DNA from 4 places in the Aerococcus sp. Group 2 genome. Region 1 is predicted to be linked to each of the others. Evidence: predicted binding sites of a transcription regulator. Region 1 holds the regulator's gene; each other region holds the start of a gene.
What was found. The regulator Rex, encoded in region 1, represses fermentation and respiration genes when NADH is low (regulators of the CRP and FNR family bind a similar motif). The targets are predictions, from matches to a motif close to TTGTGAANTANTTCACAA.
Positions count from the first base shown of each region.

Region 2: the regulator Rex is predicted to act here: its motif matches at 1,911-1,928, upstream of JFU01_RS00225 (FAD-binding protein).
Region 3: the regulator Rex is predicted to act here: its motif matches at 1,451-1,468, upstream of pdhA (pyruvate dehydrogenase (acetyl-transferring) E1 component subunit alpha).
Region 4: the regulator Rex is predicted to act here: its motif matches at 1,665-1,682, upstream of adhE (bifunctional acetaldehyde-CoA/alcohol dehydrogenase).

Region 1 is NZ_CAJHPA010000002.1:346,410-350,626, reverse strand. Features, by position in the region: gene JFU01_RS03920 (ABC-F family ATP-binding cassette domain-containing protein) at 1-1,764, opposite strand, end outside; gene JFU01_RS03915 (redox-sensing transcriptional repressor Rex) at 1,999-2,643, shown strand; gene JFU01_RS03910 (co-chaperone GroES) at 3,007-3,276, shown strand; gene groL (chaperonin GroEL) at 3,356-4,217, shown strand, end outside.
Region 2 is NZ_CAJHPA010000001.1:36,114-40,330, reverse strand. Features, by position in the region: gene JFU01_RS00225 (FAD-binding protein) at 17-1,831, opposite strand; gene JFU01_RS00220 (sensor histidine kinase) at 1,988-2,905, opposite strand; gene JFU01_RS00215 (hypothetical protein) at 3,000-3,896, opposite strand; gene JFU01_RS00210 (ATP-binding cassette domain-containing protein) at 3,886-4,217, opposite strand, start outside.
Region 3 is NZ_CAJHPA010000002.1:111,459-115,675, reverse strand. Features, by position in the region: gene coaBC (bifunctional phosphopantothenoylcysteine decarboxylase/phosphopantothenate--cysteine ligase CoaBC) at 1-531, shown strand, start outside; gene def (peptide deformylase) at 601-1,179, opposite strand; gene pdhA (pyruvate dehydrogenase (acetyl-transferring) E1 component subunit alpha) at 1,620-2,723, shown strand; gene JFU01_RS02875 (alpha-ketoacid dehydrogenase subunit beta) at 2,726-3,712, shown strand; gene JFU01_RS02870 (dihydrolipoyllysine-residue acetyltransferase) at 3,765-4,217, shown strand, end outside.
Region 4 is NZ_CAJHPA010000008.1:5,574-9,790, forward strand. Features, by position in the region: gene adhE (bifunctional acetaldehyde-CoA/alcohol dehydrogenase) at 1-1,610, opposite strand, end outside; gene thiD (bifunctional hydroxymethylpyrimidine kinase/phosphomethylpyrimidine kinase) at 2,015-3,463, opposite strand; gene JFU01_RS08660 (hydroxyethylthiazole kinase) at 3,450-4,217, opposite strand, start outside.

The DNA.
Region 1 (4,217 bases):
TGCTTCAATTTTTTCGCTTTGTCGTTGGAGTTTTCTTTCTTCTTTTTGGCGTTCCTTACGATTTTGATAGGCTTGGGCGGACTGGCTGGGTGCTGGCTTTTCTTCAGTAAGACTGTCTTGATTTTCTTTGTTTTCTTCTTCTAGCCGCGCTTCCTGCTCGGCTTTTTTATTGAGATAATAATCATAATCGCCCAGGTAGAGAGTGGAACCCTCCGGACTGATTTCAAGCACTTGGGTGGCAATTCGATTGATAAAGTAGCGGTCGTGGCTGACAAAGAGCAAGGTTCCATCATAGGCAATCAGGGCATTTTCGAGAATTTCCTTAGAATCGATATCTAAGTGGTTAGTTGGTTCGTCCAATACCAAGAAATTATCATGGTTAAAGGAGAGTTTGGCGAGGGCAAGCCGGGCCTTCTCCCCTCCACTCAGCATGGCAACAGATTTTTCCACGTCTTGTCCGGAAAAGAGAAAAGACCCCAGGATGGTACGAATGTTTTCCTCGTTAATGGTCGGATGGTCATCCCAAAGTTCGTGGAGGACATCCTTATTGCTGTGGAGTTTGGCTAATTCTTGGTCATAGTAGCCAATAGTCACGTTGGCGCCATAGTGAATTTCCCCTTTGATGGCGGGAATTTCTTGGATAATGGTTTTTAAGAGGGTAGATTTACCCACGCCGTTGGGCCCCACTACTGCGATAGCTTGTTGCTTTCTAACATCCAGTTCAATCGGATAGGAAAGTAAGTGATCATCGTAACCAATGCCTAAGTGGTCGGCAGTAAGGACCACATTGCCACTAGACTTGTCGGTTAGAAATTGAATGTGGGGACTTTTTTCGTCTTGCTTAGGCTTTTCGATTTTGGGCATCTTTTCGAGTTGCTTACGCCGACTCTGGGCCATCTTGGTGGTTGAAGCCCGGACCAGGTTACGAGCCACATAGTCTTCTAACTTGGCGATTTTCTTTTGTTGTTTATCATAGGCCTTTTGCCAGCTTTCTAGGCGAACAGCCTTTTCTTTGAGGTAGAAGGAATAATTCCCCTTATAATATTCCATACTGTGTCCAGTCATTTCATAGGTTTCATTGGTGACATGGTCTAAGAAATAACGGTCGTGGCTGACGATCAAAAGGGCTCCAGGATAGGAAGGTAGGTAATTTTCTAGCCAGGTTAGGGTTTCAATGTCTAAGTGGTTGGTGGGTTCGTCGAGGATGAGAATATCGCGCTTTTCAAGGAGGACCTTGGCCAGGGCTAGTCGCGTTCGTTGACCACCAGATAATTGATTGATAGGTTTGTCGTAATCTGATTCGGGAAATTGAAAGCCGTGGAGGACCATGCGAATCTCGGAATCATAACCGTAAGCATTGCTTTGGTTGACTTCTTCTTGTAATTGATCATAGCGTTTGAGGGCCTCTTGGTAGCTTGCTTCATCCTGGGCATCGGCCAAGTCTTGAGCGGCTTGCTCGGCATGGTGGATGAGGGCGATGGATTCTTTAAAAACCGACCGCATTTCTTCATAAATTGTCCGTTGACTGTTTTCAATGGCGGCATGTTGGTCCATGTAGGCAATGGTCTTGCCCTTAGCCCGAGTGACTTGCCCTTGGTCAGGCTCTTCAATCCCTGCCAACATTTTGAGTAGGGTGGATTTGCCGGTACCGTTTCTACCGACTAGGGCAGTACGACTATTATCTTGGATGGTCATTTGGACATCTTGGAAAAGAATATCGGAGCCAAAACGTCGCATGAGTTTTGATCCTTGTAATACAATCATTGGATCCTTTCCTCCTAAATCGTTTATTATTGTCTTCACTAGTGTATCATATTTTATCGATAGATATTTTTTGGCTTTGTGAACTTTCCCTTAGAAAGGGGCGGAATTATTCACAAAGTTTTAAAATTAATGAAAATTAGCCAAAAAGATTTATGTGATTTTTCACAAAGTTCTTTCCATTTTATGATTTAGGTGATAAAATGTATTTGATATCTTGTGAAAAGGAGTGGAAACATGAAGGAAATTCCACGTGCAACGGCTAGGCGGTTACCGCTTTATTACCGTTACTTGCATAATTTTAAGAATATGGGTAAGACACGGATTTCTTCCAGTGAACTCAGTGAGGCGATCAAAGTGGACAGCGCCACTATTCGTCGGGATTTCTCACATTTTGGTGCCCTAGGGAAGCGTGGTTATGGCTATGATGTTGAAGCTCTATTGGACTTCTTTAGTCGCCAACTCTACCAAGACCGCCTCACCACAGTGGCTTTGATCGGGGTCGGTAATTTAGGGAACGCCTTATTAAATTATAACTTTAAACGGACCAATAATATCCGGATTGGGGCGGCCTTTGATATTAATCCTGAGATTGTAGGAACCGTCCATAGTGGGGTACCGGTTTACCCCATGAGTGAATTAAAGGAACGGATTCAAGAAATGGAAATTCTGATTGCTATTATGACCGTTCCGGAAAAGGTCGCCCAAGATACCGTGAGTGAATTAGGTGAAGCCGGTATTCAAGGCATCTTGAACTTTACGCCGGTGGTTTTAGATGTTCCTGAAGATATTCATGTCCAAAACGTCGATTTAGCCAATGAGCTGCAAACCTTGATTTACTATATTGGTAATCGAAATGGCAACAATAAAAAGAAAAATTAGTAGAACTAGCAGAAGTTAGCAGAAACCTGACAGAATGATCAGGTCTAACTTATGCCAGTCGCTTAGTAAAGCTCTCTTCAAGTGAGGGCTTTTTTCTTGTCATCAATAGTAAAAATCAAAGAATAAAGAGTTTAATCTAGCGTTATATTTTCTGGTTTCAAGCATAATATACTTTTTAAATGATATTTTATACTTTTAAAGTGATAAAAAGAAAAAAGGTCAAAAAAAGTCAACGAATTACTTGATTTATATCTGGAAATGTTTTACTATAAACATTGTAAGTTAGCAGTCGGAGATGATGAGTGCTAACAAATCGTTAAAAGTGTTATTAATTAGTATGTGAAATTTGGAGGGATATTTTAAATGTTAAAGCCGTTAAATGAACGTGTGATTATTCAAGTCCAAGAAGAGGAAGAAAAAACCGCTTCTGGCATCGTTTTACCATCTGCTGCTAAAGAAAAACCTCAAGTAGGTCAAGTGGTAGCCGTTGCTGATGCTACTGATGACTACACCCCTCAAGTTAAAGTGGGCGACCAAGTTATTTTTGAAAAATATGCAGTAAGCGAAATCCGCTATGAAGGGGAAGATTACCTCATCATTAAAGAAAAAGATTTAACTGCTGTAGTTGAATAATCATTGACTGAACTTCGACAATCAACAAAAAACATTGAATTCTCGATCATGCTTAGATTTAGAATAGGAGATAGATAGAATGGCCAAAGATATTAAATATTCAAGTGATGCAAGACAATCTTTAGTAGAAGGTATTGATAAATTAGCTAATACCGTGAAAGTGACCTTAGGACCTAAGGGACGTAACGTTGTCCTAGAACGTAGCTACGGGTCTCCATTAATCACCAATGACGGGGTGACCATTGCTAAAGACATTGAATTAGAAGATCACTTTGAAAATATGGGAGCTAAATTAGTTTCTGAAGTCGCTTCTAAGACCAATGATGTTGCTGGTGACGGGACAACTACCGCTACCATCCTAACTCAAGCCCTCGTCCATGAAGGTTTCAAAAACGTGACAGCAGGGGCAAATCCTGTGGGCATTCGTCGTGGGATGGATCAAGCTATCCGCAAGGCAGTAGAAGCCTTGAAAGAAATTTCTGTTCCAGTGAATGCTAAAGAATCCATTGCTAACGTTGCGGCAATTTCTTCCGGCGACCAAGAAGTAGGTCAATTAATTGCTGACGCTATGGAAAAAGTAGGCCAAGATGGTGTTATTACCATTGAAGAATCACAATCCATGGACACTGCCTTAGATGTTGTTGAAGGGATGCAATTTGACCGCGGTTACTTATCCCAATACTTTGTAACCGACAATGATAAGATGGAAGCTGTTCTCGATGATCCTTACATCCTTCTCACTGATAAGAAGATTTCTAATATTCAAGATATCCTTCCATTATTAGAACAAATCGTACAACAAGGTAAATCCCTATTATTAGTGGCTGACGATGTTGAAGGTGAAGCACTTCCTACTTTAGTCTTGAACAAGATTCGTGGGACATTCAATGTCGTTGCTGTGAAAGCGCCTGGCTTTGGTGACCGTCGTAAAGAACAATTAG
Region 2 (4,217 bases), on a different contig from region 1:
AGTATTATTAACTTTTTTATTCTTTACTCTTAGCAATAGCATCAGCTACCGCTTCTTTAAGGGCATTGGAACTTAAGGTAGCGCCAGAAATGCCATCAGCATCAGTTGAATTAGCGGCAATCATGGCTTGAGGCAGTTCTGAAAATACTTCGTGACCTTGTTGTTCACTTTCATTGTGATTAAGGACAGTGATTTCTCTTAACTTATCCCCTTCAAGAGTCACCAGCACATTCAGTTCATCTCCCATTCCTGAATGACTAGTCCCCAGGTATTGATTATCTTTTAATTGGAGGTCTTTAGTGGCAGTTCCTTTGTCTAAGTCACTTTGGAGGTTAGCGCTCTGCGTTTCTCCTGCCCCTTTTAACTCAGGTTTTGGTTGGTCTTTTTCTTGAGCGGCGTTTTCACCTGCAATCTTACCAAAAATCAGACATTCAGCGATATTCATTCCCCCTTGGTACATGCCCGGAGTAATCCCACCCAGTTCACCAGCACCGTAAAGATTAGGAATGACTTGGCCATGACTATCTAAAATTTCCGCTTTAGAGTTCCGACGTGGTCCCCCTTGGGTATTTAACATAGTTTGTACGATCGGAATAGCGTAATAAGGACCTTCCGCATCAAAAACCGTCATAGTATCTGCTGACCGACCATAAGTGTAGTCCTTGCCTATTTCAGCAAAATGATTAAAGTCCGCAATTGTAGCTTCCAAAATTTCACTATCAAGATCTAATTTCTGAGCTAATTCAACTAGGCTATCGGCCTTGACTGCTGCTTTGGCATAATCGACAAAAAGGCCATCCGTTTGGGTAAGTTCTTCATACTTCTTATGGTCAAAGATAATATATGGTTTGGCTTGTCCTTGAGGGACCCGCCAAATTCCATGATTATAGATATGACCATGGCGGTTTGCTTCATCTTCCTTGAAATAACGCGTTCCGTCGTCCCCAATGACTAGGATACTGCCGTGGGTCAAAGGTTGGGTACCAAAAGCATGTAAGGTGGCCCTTTCTCCAGCTGGGACATCAAAGGCAGTGCCGTGATACATGCCCAAGGATTCATAGTTAGCCATATGCCAGAGGTCAGCCCCGACTTCAAGTGCCATAGTTACCCCATGGCCTTGGTTATATAGTCCACCTAAGGGAGCCAGACGACTTTCATTGAGATAGTCTTTAACCATTTGCGGGTTGTTTTCAAAACCACCTACAGCTAAGACAACCCCATTTTTAGCTGCGATATTAATGGTTTGACCCTGGCGTTCGACTTGTACCCCAAGAATTGCTCGAGTATCAGGATCTTGGAGGAGGTGTTGAGCGGGTGATTCGAACCAAACATCGATGGAATCGGCCCGATCTACTACCTTTTGCCGCAAAACCTTCCACAAGGCAGCGTCAAAGATCCCCTCATGAACGGTAAGGAAGTTATAAGTTTCTACACCTTCAAATTCTGGATATTCATAAACTGCTGATTCGAGTGGAAACTTATCAAAATGGTCTTTGATACTATAAGGTTCAACTTCTAAATAATCACGAACGTAGTCTTCCATATTAACCAAGCCATCAATATAGGTTGATTTTACTTCTTCGTCTAAATCCATACCCGCCATCAGTTCATCATAATATTTGTGCATGGCTTCCTTATCATCAGCTGAACCAATCAATTGGGCACAATAGCGAGTGTTGCCCCCTTCATGGCCATTAGGAGCGGAATCGACTAAGAGCACCTTAGCTCCCCCGTCACTAGCAAAACGAGCCGCTGTCGCTCCTGCTCCACCAAAGCCGAGGACAACCACATCATATTCCGCTGCGTAGGTCGTTTGTTCATTCACTAACATCTTCGATCTCCTTCCTTTGTCGCTTATTTAAAAATCCGCGTAAGAATACGCTTACATTTACATTCTAAGTATACTATTCTTGTGAAGAAAATAACAGAATTTCTTCTTAAAGAAAGATTTCCATTAATAAAGCACAAATATAAAAAGTGACGAACACTAGCGGCCGTCACTTTCACTCTCTGCTTCAAACAGAATCTCAGAAAAATCTAAACTTATGATAAATTGCTCTTCTTGAACATCCCCTGCCATCTTTATCCCCATCTTCTTGGCAGCGGATTGAACAATATTAAGACCTAAGCCAGAAGCTCCCGACTGACGATAGCTCTGTCCTTGCTGAAAACGTTGGAAGAGGTCTGATACTGAACGAGATAAGAGATGCGTTAAGTCATTTTTAATTACCAAGAAACCTTTTTCATCCAAGCTGATCTCAACTTTTTTATCACCATGAACAAGGACATTCTTGATTAAATTCTCAAATATCCGTTGTAAGAGATGACTGTCTCCCTGAATATAGAGGGCTTGATCTGGCAAGGAAAAGTCCAAGTCCATCCCCTTATCTTGAAAACTATTGTAATAGGCTAGAAAATGGTTGACTAGGTTTTCCTTCAAATCGATTGTCTCTAGGGCTAATGGATAGTCATCGTCTTCAATTTTCATATAAGTAAAGAGCTGGTCCAGTAGTAGGGTCAAGCGGTCTAAACGTTCAGATAAATTGGCCAGGTAATGCTTGCGCTCAGTTTCTGAATCGGATTCATCCAAGAGTTGGAGGTACCCCTTTATGGAAGTCAGTGGGGTACGGACGTCGTGTGAAAGATTCAACAAAAGCTCTTGTTGCAGACGGTCTTTCTTCTCTAAAGCCAACCGTAATGTACGTTCCTTGGTCAGGCTGGCATTAATATTTTTCGTAAGTTGGTCAAAGGCGGGGCTATAGAGTCGCTGTCTAATCAGTTGATTAGTCTCCCGTTGATTAATCTCCTCTAATTGTTGACTGAGATAGACAACTTCCTTTTGGCTAAGATAGAGCATTAACAAGAGACCAATAATAATTGCTAAAGCGATAATCAAATAAAGCACCAGACTCACCCTTTTCATTTTTATTCAGTATAAGCAAAAAGCTCTGGCCTTTCTAGAAGTAAAATAGAAAGAACGCAGAGCTTTAAAACAAGCATCAATGGTCAAAGTGAAAATCCATTTTTTCAATACGGTGATAATTAAGTAAAGTGACTAAAATAATCTGACTGAGGGCTAAGGCCAGAAGTTCTAAGAACTGGCCACTTTGGCTAAATTCTATGCCTTCATAGCGGATAAAGAAAAGCCACTTAGCTAATGGGAGCTGGAGCCATTCACCGATAAAAGCGATTAAAGAGGACAGCATTCCCACGGATATCAGGGCCCCAATCAATACGCTCACAGTCCGACTTTGACTGAGGAGCGTGATTGAAGAACAGATCGCCATAATCATCAGCAAAAGACATTCAATGAGGAGAAAGTGTTTACCTAATGTAAGGAAATCTAAGTCGGTAAAGGCTTGACCTGAGAGATAATGCGTTATCACCCCAAAAACTAGCCCCAATAGTAAGGAAAGTAGTCCATAAATTAAAGCTAGGCCAAATTTGGCAAACAGCCAAGACCTGCGCGCATTTTCTAGGGGCAGGAGGTTCTTCAAGTAGCCCGAAGAGAAGTCTATTCCTAAGAAGAGGACAAAGAATATCCAGGAAAACTTACCCATGTTCATCATGAAGGACCAAGCGGCGCGATCCACTTTAAAATTAGCATAGGCTTCCTGGTGAAAAACTTGATAGGCCTCCTCATCCAAAGTCGGACTAGGCACAGGTTCAAATTCAATCCCTGCCTGCTCATCAGCTGGCTTGGTGGCTTTCTTCTCATAGTTTGCCTGGTCTTGGTCTTGCTTTTGCTTATAGACTTGGTAGTCTTGCCCATAGCCGTAGTGTTGGGTGGCATGGTAGCCAATGCCCCCTATAAGAAACATCAAGCAAATAATCACATAGAGAGCGGGACTTTTAAGCATTTTCCTCAGGTCAAAACGGATAAAATTAAGCATCATTCCCACCCCCAGTCAATTGCATATAGTAGTCTTCCAAGGAATTTTCCGAGTAGGCGAAGCTTTCAAATAGTATTCCTGCGCGTATGAGGCTATGGGGGATTTTTTCGGCTTGATCTAAGTATTCATAAATATAAAGGGTGTGGTCATCGACGACTAAGAAGTCCTTAAGGTCAAGATTTTCTTCCAAGTAGGCTAGGACGGTTTTGAGATCATGACTCCTTAAGACTAATTTATTGCGATTTTCTTTTTCTAGTTCTTGCCTACTCACTTCTTTAACCAGACTCCCCTGGTGGATGATGCCGATCTTATCAATCATCTTAG
Region 3 (4,217 bases), 230 kb from region 1:
TTAGGGGCTGAAGTGACCTTAGTGATGACGCCAACGGCCCAAGGCTTGCCCCATTTACCTGCTATTAAGACCCGTCAAGTGAAAGACGCCCGCCAACTCTACCAAGTCATGCATGAATTGAACGAGGCCAGTGATATCATTATCATGGCAGCGGCTGTTTCTGACTACCGGGTCGAGACGCCTAGCACCGAGAAGATCAAGAAAAATAAGGAAACTGACCAGGACCACTTACAAATTAGCCTGGTAGAAAATCCTGATATTCTCAAGAGTCTTTCCCAGGATGGCACCTTCTTGGTTGGCTTTGCAGCGGAAACCAACCATGTGCTTAATTATGCGAAGAAGAAATTAGCCGCCAAGGGCATCGATATGATTGTGGCTAATGACGTGAGTCAACAAGCCATCGGTTTCTCTAGCGAAGATAATGCCGTTACCATCATTAGTCAAAAGGGGGCAAGATCCTTGCCTCAAGCCGATAAAATGATGATTGCTGGAGGAATCTTTGCCCAAATTGCCCAAGAATTGAATGCATAAGAAAAAGGACTTAGCTCCAAGCCAATTTAATGGCTGGATCAGCTAGGTCCTTTTTTTCTTGGTCAAGGATTAAAACTCATCACCTAAAAGATAGGTGTGTTCGCCCAAGGAATATGGATCGGTTTTATTAATTCGCTCGTAGTAGAGGTGACCGTCAAGGTGGTCGATTTCATGTTGCAAGACGATGGCAGGATAGCCTTTGAAACGTTTCTTAAAGTGATTGCCTTCCAGGTCATCGTAAGTAATAGTGATGCGAGCGTAGCGGGGCACATAACCGGACACATCGTCATCGACTGAGAGGCAGCCTTCGCCCTCTCTGAGGCAAACTTTTTCTACGGAATGACTAATGATCTTTGGATTGACCATAACCCCTTCTAAAATAATCTCTTCATCGGAATCAGGATCTTCGATATTAGGAACCAAAAGGGCGATCATCTTTTCGCCGATACCTACTTGAGGGGCAGCGAGGCCTACACCAGCGCGGAGACCAAGTTCAGGGCCCTTTTCCTCATCTTGACTATTATACAGGTATTCCATCATATCATGAGCGGCTTGTTTTTGCGCTTCATTTAAGGGAAAAGTGATGGTGTCTGCTTCACGGTGTAAAACTGGATTACCATCACGGGTTATGTCATCCATTAAGTACATACAGCTTATCCTCCATTAACTATCTTATATTTTAATTCATTTTCTCAAATTACAGCAAATAAGTCAAAAGGATCTCGCCGTTTTTTAAGGCCATAAATCATCGAATCAGAACAATAAATGTATCGCTTAATTAATAAAAATTTCACAAGGTAAGCGCTTTCCTTGCTAAACTGTAACAGTATTATAACAGTTGTAAACACCTGTATTATTTTGGAAAATGGCTTTATATAAGTACTTTAGCCAGACTTTTAGGAAATCACTCACTACGCACATGTTAACGTTTACACAAATAAAGCAACTGTTCTAATATAGAAAGTTAGGATTTGACCTCAATTGTTTGAATTCGCTTCCTTTCCATGATAAATTAGTGAAGTGAAGGGTGAATAAGCCAATGCCAAGGCATGGCAAAATATTTTCTTTACAGAAAGGAATGTGTACAGATGGCAAAACAACCAGTAGATTATCAAGCACAACTTGCTGGTATTGACGAACAGTTCCAAATGGTTCGTATACTAGACGAGGAAGGGAAAGTCGTTAACCCTGACATTATGCCAGATTTAACTGACGACCAACTTGTAGAAATAATGAAACGGATGGTCTTTTCAAGAACCTTACACGAACGCTCAATGGCACTTGCTCGCCAAGGACGTTTAGGCTTCTATGCGCCAACTTATGGACAAGAAGCTTCACAAATGGCTAGCTCTTATGCCTTTGAACAAGATGACTGGCTATTCCCAGGTTACCGTGATATTCCACAATTAGTGGCTAAGGGATTACCAGTAGATAAGGCTTTCCATTGGTCTCGTGGACACGTTGAAGGAAATGATTATCCAGAAGACTTCCATGCAATGCCTCCACAAATTATTATTGGGGCCCAACTTATCCAAGGTATGGGTAATGCTGTTGGTCAAAAATTAAATGGTTCTAAGAATGTCACTTACACCTACACTGGTGACGGTGGTTCAAGTCAAGGGGACTCATATGAAGCTTGGAACTATGCTGGTCGCTATAAAGCACCAATTGTTTTCTTCATTCAAAACAATGGTTTTGCGATTTCCACCCCACGTCAAAAACAATCAGCGGCTAAATCCTTAGCACAAAAAGCCGTTGCAGCTGGTATGCCAGGTGTTCAAGTGGATGGTAACGATGCCTTAGCAGTTTATGCGGTAGCTAAACAAGCACGTGAATGGGCTGCAGCAGGTAACGGACCAGTCTTAATTGAAACCATTACCAACCGCCTCGGTGCTCACTCCACTTCCGGTGACGATCCTAAGATTTATCGTACCGATGAAGATATCCAAAGCTGGACCAGTCGTGAACCACTTATTCGTTTCCGTGCATACCTAGAAGAAAAAGGTCTCTGGGACGAACAAACTGAAAGCGACTATGTCGAAAGCGTTAAAGAAGAAGTTCAAGCAGCCATCAAGAAAGCTGAAGCTGCACCTAAGCAAAAAGTTTCTGACTTCTTGAAGAATATGTTTGAAGAACCAGGACAAAATATTAAAGAACAAATTGAAAAATATGAAGCGAAGGAGAGTGAATAAGGATGGCCAAGAGAACTGGAAAAACAATGGTAGAAGCCATCACTGCAACGTTAGACCAAGAAATGGCTCGTGACGATAAAATTTTACTTTTCGGTGAAGACGTAGGTAAAAACGGTGGTGTGTTCCGTGCTTCTAAAGGTTTATATGATAAATATGGTGAAGACCGTGTAAGTGATACGCCTCTATCTGAATCTGGTATTGGTGGTATGGCAATCGGACTTTGTCTCCAAGGTTTCCGTCCTATCATGGAAATCCAATTCTTCGCTTTCGTATTTGAAGTGATGGACTCCTTAGCTGGACAAATGTCACGTTACCGCTTCCGTTATGGAGCAACCCGTAACTTCCCAATTACCGTTCGTTCACCATTTGGTGGTGGGGTTCACACACCTGAAATGCACGCGGACTCAGTAGAAGGTCTCTTTGTCCAAACCCCAGGGATGAAAGTGGTTGTGCCATCAAGTCCTTATGAAGCTAAAGGTTTACTTGCTTCAGCAATTCGTGACAATGACCCAGTCTTATTCCTTGAACACATGAAGTTATACCGTTCATTCCGTGAAGAAGTTCCTGAAGAAGAATATACCATTCCTCTAGGTGTAGCCAATGTGGCTCGTGAAGGCTCTGACGTTACTGTGATCGCTTATGGTTACATGGTACGTGAAGCGCTTAAGGCTGCGGAAGAATTAGAAAAAGAAAATATTTCTGTTGAAGTCATTGACTTACGGACGATTTCACCAGTTGACTATGAAACCATTGGTAAATCTGTTGAAAAAACCGGCCGTGTTGTCATGGTACAAGAAGCTCAACGTGAAGCTGGTGCAGGTAACAATGTGATCGCTGAAATTTCTCAACGTTTCATTCTTTCTCTAGAATCACCAATTGAATTCGTATCAGCTCCTGATACAGTTTACCCATTTGGTTTAGCAGAAAATGACTGGTTGCCAAATGCTGATGACATCAAAGAAGCAGTTAAGAACACAGTTAATTTCTAGAAATAAGTAATCCTATTGAATCACTTAAGCTAAGAAGGGATGATGAAAAAAGATGACATATACTTTTAATATGCCAGACGTCGGTGAAGGCATGAGCGAAGGCGAAGTTGTTAGCTGGCACGTTGCTGTCGGAGACTCCGTCCAAGAAGAAGATGTTCTTGTTGAAATCCAAAATGATAAATCTGTTGAAGAAATCGCTTCACCTGTAAGCGGTAAAATTGAAAAATTATACGTTGAAGAAGGTGACGTAGCTATCGTTGGGGAACCTTTGATTGACTTCTCAGGGGAAGGTTTACCAGAAAGTGATAATACAGCCTCTGAAGCTCCAGCTAATGAAGAAGCCTCAGCTCCTTCAGCTAACGCAAGCACCGGCTATTACCAATTCCGCCTACCAGATGTTGGTGAAGGAATGGCCGAAGGTGAGATCGCTGAATGGTTAGTCAGTGAAGGCGACGAAGTCACTGAAGATACTGCGGTTGTTGAAATTCAAAATGACAAATCCGTA
Region 4 (4,217 bases), on a different contig from region 1:
TGAACCGTGGAAATATCTGGATCCGGTTCAATGTTATCAAAGACATCATAGACCACCTTATTTTGCCGTTGTTGGAGTTGGTCAATGACTTTTTGGACAAAGCCGAGTTTGGCGATGCCTTTATCAGAAATAATCGATACCCTTTCCACATGGTCTAATTCTTGTAAGTATTTAATGGAATTCTTTTCGAAGTAAACCCGAGGGACTTTAAACCATTGCATGTTATTTTGCCGCTCCCCTACTCGTTTAATATTAATCAAATCTAAAGGTCCCACGTTACCAGCTACAGAGTTATGTCCATAAGACCCACAGCCTAGGGTTAAGGAAGGAATGAAGTAGTTATAAACATCCCCAATTCCCCCAAAGGTTGACGGCGCATTGACAATGACCCGGGCCACTTTCACCCGTTTGGCGTATTCGATTTCTAAGTCATGGTTATTGGTATGGATGGCGGCGGAGTGACCTAGACCATTAAACTCGACCATGGCTTCAGCTTTGGCCATCCCATCTTCGGTCGTCTCAGCTTTTAAGATGGCTAGGACAGGGGATAATTTTTCTCGGGTAAGGGGTTGAGCAGGCCCCACTTCAGGAACTTCTGCTGCTAGGATGACGGTTTCTTCTGGCACTTCAAAGCCAGCTTCTTTAGCAATCCAAACCGCTGATTTCCCGACAATATCGGCATTGAGTTTGGCTTGGTCAACCGCCTCACTATTGGCTTTAGCCCCAAAGCAGAATTCTTCTAAGAGGGCTTTTTCCTTTTGGTTGACAAAGTAAACATGGTAGGACTTCATTTCTTTAATGAAGTCGGGGTAGATTTCTTTGTCAACAATAGCAGCTTGTTCTGAAGCACAAACCATCCCATTATCGAAGGCCTTACTCATGACAATATCATTCACGGCTTGCTTGAGGTTGGCCGTTTTTTCAACATAGGCAGGCACATTCCCTGGTCCCACACCCAAAGCAGGTTTCCCACAAGAATAAGCAGCTTTAACCATGGCAGATCCCCCAGTGGCTAAAATAGTAGCGACATCAGGGTGGTTCATCAGTAAATTGGTGGCTTCCATCGAGGCATGTTTTGGATCGATCCATTGGATACAGTTTTCAGGTGCCCCTGCCGCAATCGCTGCGTCCCGCACCACCTTGGCCGCATGGATGGAAGATTCCAGCGCTTGAGGGTGGAAGGAGAAGACAATTGGATTACGGGTCTTCAAGGAAATCAAGGACTTAAAGATTGCTGTCGATGTTGGGTTGGTAGTAGGGACAATCCCACAAATTACCCCGACCGGTTCAGCAATATAGGTCAATCCCTTGGCCTCATCACGATCAATAATACCTACTGTTTTTAAGTGGCGCATATGATTGGTCACATGTTCACAGGCAAATAAGTTCTTGGTTGCCTTATCTTCAAACACACCCCGTCCAGTATCTTCAACGGCATGTTTCGCTAAGACCCCATGTTGGTCTAAGGCAGCAATCGATGCCTTGGTGACAATATGATCGATTTGTTCTTGGTCTAAAGCCATAAAATCATCTAAGGCCTGTTTAGCCTTAGCCACTGTCTCATCGATAAATTGTGGAATATCTACTTTTTGTTCTTTTCCTTTAGCCATTGTTCTTCCTAACCTTTCCTTTGATTTTTAATGACTTTCATCTTTATGGCTATTATGTTAAGTTATTCACAAACAAAAAGCAAGTTATTTTTTGTTTTTCTTTTTAGCTATAACCGCTTACAATCACTGAAGTATTAGTAATTTAACCTTGTAATCGCTTACAACTTTCGAAATAATATTTTTATATTTTAATTAAAAAGAGAAAATATGTGTTTATTTTCACAATATCAGAAGAAATATGCTCTATGCTAAAAACAGTTTCCCCACTTTTCCCAAATATAGAAAAAAGGCCATGACAAGCTATCATGACCCTTATCGGTGTACAGATACTCTTCCCCTAGCAGGTCTAGCCTCGTGGAAGGGTTGAAAGACTAGGAACTATTTGCTAAGGGAAGTTAAGGCAATTAATCGTCACTGGGGTAATAAGTCAAGAGGCCAAAGCCATGGTTCAAGGGGCCACTCCCCTGACCTAGATCTAATTGGTCTTTAAGGGCCAGGCTGAGATAGGTCTTAGCCCGAGCAATGGCAGTAACTAAGTCATCCCCCTTGGCTAGGTTGCTGGCAATGGCACTGGATAGCGTACAGCCGGTGCCATGGGTATTGGGGTTATCAACCCGCTCGCCCTTAAACCAGTGGACCTCGCCCTCATGGGTAACCAGGACATCATTAGCATCATTCACCCGATGGCCCCCCTTACAGAGGACAGCGACTTGGTAGGTCTGACTAATTTTCTTAGCGGCGGCTTCCATATCGGCTGCCGAATGGATGTCTTGTCCCGCTAAGACCTGGCTTTCAGGAATATTGGGAGTAATTAAGCAAGCGAGGGGGAAGACCTGGTCAGCCAAGACCTGTACGGCTTGGTCTTGGATCAAGTTGGACCCGCTCGTTGCGACCATGACTGGGTCTACTACGACATGTTTAGCCTGGTAGTTTTTAAGAGCTTTGGCAATTTCCTTCACTAAATCTACTTGGGAGACCATGCCAATCTTGACGCTAGCCGGAGGAATATCGTCAAAGACAGCTTGGAGTTGGCTAGCCAAGGCCTCGGGACTGAGGTCATAGACCCCGGTCACACCCCTAGTATTTTGGGCGGTCACTGAAGTAATGGCACTCATGCCAAAGACTCCATTAGCCTGCATGGTCTTGAGGTCCGCTTGAATACCAGCTCCCCCACTGGAATCTGAGCCGGCAATAGTCAGGACGGCTTGGAGTTTAAAAAGTTTTTCAGCAGCTTTACGGATTTCTTGAGTCGCTTGGTAGGGGTCTTCCGCCTTAAATAAAGCAGAAATCAGAGCCACCCCGGCCAACCCCTGGTCCCGTAAATTGGCCATATTATCTAAGCTAATCCCACCAATGCCTACAATGGGAATATTCACCCCTTGGGCAATAGCTCTCAGGGTAGTCAGACTAGTGCCTTGGGCATTGGCCTTAGACTGGGTCGGATAGAGGGCGCCAACTCCCAAGTAGTCTGCACCAGCCGCCTGGGCTTTTAGAGCGGCATCCAAACTCTTAGCCGAAGCCCCGATAATTTTTCCCGGGCCGAGCAGTTCTCTAGCCTGGTCGACTGGCAGGTCATCTTCTCCCACATGGAGGCCGTCAGCATCTACCGCCAGGGCCAGTTCATAGTCATCATCGATAATAAAGGGGACACCTGCTTCTTGGCAGAGGGCTTTGATTTTTTTAGTTAGATCCAGCTTCTCCTCTTGGTCTTTAAAGGGATGGTCCTTCAAACGTAACTGTAAAATCGTCGCCCCTCCTGCTAAGACCTCTTTGACTTGCTGGATTAATTCGTCATGGTCAAAGCGGTCGGGCGTAATGGCATAGACCAATAAATCATTTTTATTGAATGTCATACTTGGCTCTCCTTTCTAATTTTTTGGCCTCTAATAAGAAGACCTGGTCAATCACCCGGTTAGAATAAGTGGCATTACCCTCATAAGGCTGGAGCACTTGAGCAGCGATTTCTCCCGCCACCCCATAGCTAATCATGGCCGCTGTAGCTAGGTAAAAAGGATCCTCATCCGGATTACCGGCTAAAAAGCTAGCTAGGACGCCGCTTAACTGGCAACCTGATCCCGTATAGGAAGCCATCCAGGGGTGGCCATTTTCAATGACTGCCAGCCGCTCGCCGTCAGTCACTAAGTCAATCGGGCCTGACATGGCTAGGATAATTCCTTTTTCTTGGGCATAAGCTTTAAAGTCCGGAGCAAAATCAGCCAGATTGGCTAAGCTTACCTCGTCTCCAGGACCCAGGTCGACCCCAGATCCTTGGCTTTTTTCAAAGAGGAGGCTTCGAATTTCCGAAGCATTCCCCTTTACCGCCCTTACTAGACCCCGGTCAATCAGCTCTTGACAGAGCTTTAATTTAGACGGCATAGCTGAAACCCCCACTGGGTCTAAGACCACGGGATGGTGGTCATTTTTCGCTGTGGCGGCGAGGTCCAACAATTCCTGATTAGGTCTGGGACTAGCGGCATTCAATAGCAAGAGGTCAGCCGTCTTGACCACATCCTGACTATTAGGTAAGTTATCGGTCATCACGGGACGCCCACCACTGGCCAAAATCACATTGGCCACATCATGAATGGTGACATAATTATTTAACAC